One region of the Mesorhizobium sp. BR115XR7A genome, then DNA from elsewhere that is predicted to be linked to it. Evidence: predicted binding sites of a transcription regulator. Region 1 holds the regulator's gene; the other holds the start of a gene.
The links. Region 1 encodes LexA, which represses DNA repair genes until DNA is damaged. Its sites were predicted from a motif close to TGTTCNNNNTGTGTTCNG; they were not measured.
Positions count from the first base shown of each region.

Region 2: uvrA (excinuclease ABC subunit UvrA) is a predicted target of LexA. The motif match lies at 1,942-1,959, and genes of this name have one in related genera.

Region 1 is NZ_JAIUHW010000019.1:35,943-39,326, forward strand. It holds gene LB557_RS29130 (GntR family transcriptional regulator) at 1-674, shown strand, start outside; gene lexA (transcriptional repressor LexA) at 1,085-1,828, shown strand; gene LB557_RS29140 (ComEC/Rec2 family competence protein) at 1,822-3,384, opposite strand, start outside.
Region 2 is NZ_JAIUHW010000012.1:41,923-45,306, reverse strand. It holds gene uvrA (excinuclease ABC subunit UvrA) at 1-1,792, opposite strand, end outside; gene LB557_RS23890 (hypothetical protein) at 2,490-2,789, opposite strand; gene LB557_RS23885 (ATP-dependent Clp protease proteolytic subunit) at 2,877-3,384, opposite strand, start outside.

The DNA of each region.
Region 1 (3,384 bases):
TGAGTGCGCTGCGCGGCACCTATGGCGTCGGCTGGACACCGTTGCGCGAAGCCCTGTCGCGGCTCGAGGCCGAACGCCTGGTCACCGCGATCAGCAATCGTGGTTTTGCCGTGGCTCCGGTGTCGCGGGCCGAGCTGGAGGATCTGGCACGCGCCAGGATGGTGGTCGAGATACCCCTGTTCCTCGAATCGATGGAAAAAGGCGGCAGGGAGTGGGAGGATGCCGTGGTCACCGCCCACTACCGGCTCTCGCGTTGCAAGACAGCGGTCGACGATCCCTCGGACGCGGCCGTCGACAGATGGGACGAGAACCACGAGGCTTTCCATGCGGCGCTGCTGAGCGCCGCCACATGCGACTGGCTGTTGCGGTTCCGCTCGACGATCTCGGATCAGCTGCGCCGGCATCATCGCTTTCTTGGTCTGGCGCCGACACTGCGGGCCGCGGCCGGCCTCAAGGATGGCTATGAAGAGGCAATCGAAGCGCTACGCGAAGCGATTGCGATCGAACACCATACCGCGATCATGGAAGCGGCGCTCGACCGTGACGTCGAGCGGGCCAAGGCGCTGATGACGGCGCATATCGGCTACACACTGCACGTCTATGTCCACAGCGAAGACAGCGGCGCTACCAGATACGCCGCTCGCGCCGGCAGCTTGAAGGCGGGTTCGGGATAACTTCAGCGCTTCCGCCACGCCTATTCGAACGCGCTGGCCGGAGTGCGCCGAACGCCCCGATCCATGGCCGCCCGAAGCTACCAATCGTTGGCATTTTGGTTTCGTTTCGTTCCGCGAATAATGGCTCCGCGAATTATACGTCCCTCCGAGGAGAAGCCTTCCAACTAACTGATGCCAAAGCCTCGTCGGCGGATGGGCCACAGGCCATTAACCAAAACGATTTCAATGCGCCTGCCGACGGCGGAAAGGACTGGTTGCCGCCCGCCGTCGCGGGCAAAAAACTTCAGACCCCTTAACAAATTCATTAAACTTTAAACGGTTGCAGAACACAACTGGAACAGATAGTGTTTGTTCTGGGTTTGTTTTTTCGATTCTGGTTCAACCTTTCGTTCAATGTCTTGGGGGCCGCCATGCTGACACGCAAGCAACATGAACTGCTGATGTTCATCCACGAACGGCTCAAGGAAAGCGGGATACCGCCTTCCTTCGACGAGATGAAGGAAGCACTCGATCTTGCCTCCAAGTCGGGGATCCATCGCCTGATCACGGCCCTGGAGGAGCGCGGCTTCATTCGCCGGCTACCCAATCGGGCGCGCGCGCTGGAAGTGCTGCGGCTGCCGGACTCGATCGCGCCGGGCCTCAATGCGGCAAAGAAGTTCTCGCCAAGCGTCATCCAAGGCAGCCTTGGCCAAGGCAGTCTCGGACGCCAGATCAGGCCGGCCGCTGCGCCTTCGCGCCTGCCCGCGGCCGGCAACGACGACGACGCGGTTTCAGCCGTGTCCATCCCGGTCATGGGCCGTATCGCCGCCGGTGTGCCGATCGATGCCATCCAGCATCAGACGCATTCGATCTCGGTGCCGCCGGACATGATCATGGGCGGCGAGCACTATGCGTTGGAGGTCAAGGGCGACTCGATGATCGAGGCTGGTATCTTCGATGGAGACACGGTCATTATCCGCAATGCCGACACGGCAAGCCCGGGCGAAATTATCGTGGCACTGGTCGACGAAGAGGAAGCGACACTGAAGCGGTTCCGCCGCAAAGGCGCTTCGATCGCGCTCGAGGCCGCCAATCCAGCCTACGAAACGCGCATTTTCGGGCCGGACAGGGTCAAGGTACAAGGCAAGCTGGTCGGGTTGATCAGGCGCTACTGAACCGGCTTGTTATCGGGCTTGTCGGGTTTTTTGTACGGCGGCAGCCCCCTCGCCTCGCGTGAGAATTTTCGCTGTTCGTGCCAGGGCCGGTATGGTCCGTCGACGGCAAATGCGATCGCGGCCCGGGTCGTGGCCGACTGGGGATTGAAGAAGACGGCAGCGCTTCCCCTGCGGGCGAGCTGCCGTTTGGTGACGACGAGAACCAGTGGATTGTGGCAGGCGTCATAGGCGGTTGCGTCATTGACGATGATCAGGTCGGCGAAAGCGCAGGCTTTCCAGGTGGTCTTGCGGTCCTCGACATAGGCAATGATCGCGCCGGAAGGGTGCCTGGCAAGGCACAGGCCTTCGCGGCAGTAGAAGGGCGATCCCGGCGGCAGGTCGGTGGGACTGGCAACATCGAATTGCCTGTCTGTCGTGTCGAACATTTCCGGTTTGACGATTGTTTCGGAGATCAGGGCGCGTTTCCAGTTGTCGGTTGCGAATTCGTTGGGACGTTCCCGGTTGACGGCCAGTTCGCCATTGCCGATCGGCAGCGCGACCAGCCGCGCATCTTCCGAGATCAGCACATCGGGCGCGCGTGTGTGCGACACAGTCAACAGGCCGGCGAGCGCGAATGGCAGCGCCGCGAGCCGCAGCCATGTCGTCGCCATCGTCGCGATAACCAGCGCGACGGTGACCAGCAGCACGGATTGCTGCGAAATCAGCCCGACTCCATCGACCGGAGAGCGCTCCGATATCCACGCCGACACGGCGATCATTGCTGTCAGGCCCTTGCCCATGAGGTAGAGAGCCGGCCAATCCAGTCCGAATGGCATCAACAGCGCGCTGGCGACGGCCAGGAACATCACGACCGACACGATAGGCATCACGGCCAGATTGGCGAACAGGCTGAGCGGCGATACCCGCTGGAAATGCCAGATGGCAAACAGTGCCGTGGCGCTGCCGGCGATAATGGACGTCATGGCCAATCCTCCTGTCGCCAGCAGGAATTTTCGCGTCAGGAACCCCGCCAGGGATCGCTTTGGCGGCGGTGGCCGCGTCTTTCCCGCACGGTGATCGGCCCAGCCGGCATAAGCGCCAACCAGGGCCGCGGTCGCGGCGAACGACATCTGAAAGCTCGGGCCGACGACCTCGTGAGGCGAGACCAGGATCACGGCGATCGCCGAGATCGCCAGATTGCGCATGGTCAGCGCAGCGCGATCGAAGAAGACGGCAATCAGCATCACCGCCAGCATGATGAAGCTGCGTTCGGCCGCAACGACGACACCGGAAATGATGAGATAGGCCGCGATCGAGAACAGTGCGGCGGCGGCCGCGTATTTCTTCACCGGCCGGCGCGCGGAAAAGTCTGGAAACAGCGCGAAGGCACCACGCAGCAGACCCATGATGGTGCCGGCCACAAGCGCCATATGCAGTCCCGAAATAGAGATGATGTGATAGATGCCGGTACGCCGCATCGCTTCATTGATTTCATCGGGTATGCCGGCGCGCACGCCGACGATCAGCGCCGCCGCGATCTCGCCTTCAGCGCCGCCGACGCTGCCCCTGATGTGGTC
Region 2 (3,384 bases), on a different contig from region 1:
TGCCCTGGGCGATGATCTCGCCGCCATGGATGCCTGCGGCCGGACCCATGTCGACAACGTAGTCGGCATGCAGGATTGCGTCCTCGTCGTGCTCGACGACGATCACGGTGTTGCCGATGTCGCGCAGGTGCTTGAGCGTATCGAGCAGGCGCGTGTTGTCGCGCTGGTGCAGGCCGATCGACGGCTCGTCCAGCACGTAGAGCACGCCGGTGAGGCCTGAGCCGATCTGCGAGGCCAGCCGGATGCGCTGGCTTTCGCCACCCGACAGCGTGCCGGAATTGCGCGACAAGGTGAGATAGTCGAGCCCGACATCGTTGAGGAAGCGCAGACGCTCGCGGATTTCCTTCAGGACGCGGACAGCGATCTCGTTCTGCTTGTCGTTGAGCTGCGCCGGCAGGTCGGTGAACCATTTGTCGGCGTTGCGGATCGACTGTTCCGTCACTTCGCCAATGTGCTTGCCGGCGATCTTCACCGCCAGCGCCTCCGGCTTCAGCCGGTAGCCCTTGCAGACCGGGCAGGGCGTTGCCGACATGAAACGCTCGATCTCCTCGCGCATCCAGGCGGATTCGGTCTCCTTCCAGCGGCGCTCGAGATTGGGGATGACGCCTTCGAAGGTCTTGGTCGTCTTGTAGGAGCGCAGACCGTCATCATACTGGAAGGTGATCTCGCGCTCGCCGGTGCCGCGCAGGATCGCTTCCTGGGCTTGCGCTGAAAGATCCTTGAACTTGTCGCCGAGCTTGAAGTCGTACGCCTTGCCCAATGCCTCGAGCGTCTGCGAGTAATAGGGCGAGGTCGATTTCGCCCATGGGCTGACGGCGCCGTCGCGCAGCGACACGTTCTCGTCCGGCACCACGAGGTTGGGGTCGATGGCGCGCTGGCTGCCGAGACCGTCGCAGGTCGGGCAGGCGCCAAACGGGTTGTTGAAGGAGAACAGCCTGGGCTCGATTTCCGGAATGGTGAAGCCGGAAACCGGGCAGGCGAACTTTTCCGAGAACAGGATGCGCTCATGCGTCTCGTTCTTCGACTTGTTGACCGAATCCTCGCCAGTCTGGCTGGCATCGAGCGGCCTGTCGGCGAACTCGGCCACTGCCAGCCCCTCGGCCAGCTTCAGCGCCGTCTCGATGGAGTCGGCAAGCCTTGTGGCAAGGTCGCCGCGAACGACGATGCGGTCGACGACGACGTCGATGTCGTGCTTGTATTTCTTGTCCAGCGCCGGCACATCGGCGATTTCATAGAAGACGCCGTCGACCTTGACGCGCTGGAAGCCCTTCTTCTGCAACTCCAGCAGTTCCTTGCGATATTCGCCCTTGCGGCCGCGCACGATGGGCGCCAGCAGGAACAGGCGCGTGCCTTCCTCGACGGCCAGCACCCGGTCGACCATCTGGCTGACCGTCTGGCTCTCGATCGGCAGGCCGGTGGCCGGCGAATAGGGCACGCCGACGCGGGCAAACAGAAGGCGCATATAGTCGTAGATCTCGGTGACGGTACCGACCGTCGAACGCGGGTTCTTCGACGTGGTCTTCTGCTCGATCGAGATGGCCGGCGACAGGCCGTCGATCTGGTCGACGTCCGGCTTCTGCATCATTTCGAGGAATTGCCGGGCATAGGCCGAGAGGCTCTCGACATAGCGACGCTGGCCTTCTGCATAGATGGTGTCGAAAGCAAGCGACGATTTGCCGGAGCCCGACAGGCCGGTCATGACGATCAGGCTGTCACGCGGCAGGTCGAGATCGACATTCTTCAGATTGTGTTCGCGCGCCCCGCGAATGGAAAGATATTTATGGTCGGCCATGTCAGGTCGCCGCCTCAGATCTGGAATTTGTGGGATCGGCGGGTTTCCCCGGCCATTCCCTATGTAGTTATTTTTGCCGCCACGTCGAGAGACGCCACAATTCTCGACAGAAGTCGTTTAACCGCCTTTCGCGCGAGGGGGCAAGCGGAAAGAACAAAGGCCGAACACGCTCCTGACAAAGCTGTGCGGAAGCTGACCCGAACGTAAGCTCCCGGCGATCACATTTTTCCGTAACCGGCTATTGATGGTTGACGCGGCCAACTCACGGGAGCAGTCTTGCGAAGTCAGCGAAGCCGGCCGTCTATCGATGGCCTCGCCGCCCCAAGGCGGCCTGCGAGACGCCGCAGGCATTTGCGATTTGCGCTTCACGACGACAATGTCGCAACGGACAAGAGGAGCGGAGCATGACGCCACCGGATAGTCCCCCAGGGCTTCAGTTGTTACTGGAGCCGCGGCAGGCATAAGTGCCAAGGGCAGGCGTTTGCGCCACCCGACAAACCGTGACCTGCCGTATCCCTGAAAATCAGAGACTGCTAGTCGGATCGTCGGCTGAATGCCGCGAAGCATCCGAAATCAAACGCCGGCAGTACACTCCCGGCAAAAATGGATTTGAGATCCAGAAAAGCCCCGTCCGTTTGCCCAAGGCACGGCGGGGCTGTTCTTTTGGCGGGCTCCAGTTGGAAGGCCCGATCTTTGCCTATCTGGGTGGCTTGATCCCGCCAACTCCGACATCGACGGTGATGCTGCCGGAAATCCTGACATCGGTATTGCCGATCTTGAACTGCCCGTTGCCGCTGCTGGGGAACGCGTCGTCGGGTTCGGGCACCGGGGCGGGCTTTGCGATGCGATAGTCGCCGGTTACGCCGGGCAGGGCGCCTTTCCGAACCGACGACGAGGCCTCGTCGGCAAGTGCCGACCTGGACACAAGGCCGACGATGGCAAGCACCATGGCGGCCGTGACACGGTGCGATGTTCTTGATCGATGAGTGTCGGTCATCCCTTGTTATAGGGGCCTGCCGCCACCGGAGCCAGAGCGGGATCGTCAAATCTTCGACAAGCAGCAGGATTTGACCTCACTCTGGTCTTACGCAGCCTTTTTGCGGGTGTCGAACACATGGTCGACGATGCCCCAGGCCTGGGCCTCGCGGGCGGTCATGAAATGGTCGCGGTCGAGCGTGCGCTCGACGTCTTCATAGCTGCGGCCGCAATGCTGGGCGTAGAGTTCGGTCATGTGGCGTTTGGTCTGGCCGATGCGTTCGGCGTGCCGCTGGATGTCGGAAGCCTGGCCCTGGAAGCCGCCCAGCGGCTGATGTAGCAGGATGGTGGCGTTGGGTAGTGCGATGCGGCGCCCGGCGGTGCCCGCCATCAGCAGGAACGATCCCATCGACGCGGCAAAGCCCATGCATACGGTCGACACCGGGCAGCTGATATACTGCATCGTGTCGTAGATGGCGAAGCCGCTGGTCACCATGCCGCCGGGCGAGTTGATGTAGAGCGAGATCTCCTTCTCGGGATTGTCCGACTCCAGCGACAAAAGCTGCGCGCAGACCAGCGCCGAGACGTCATCGTTAATCTCCCCGTTGACGAAGACG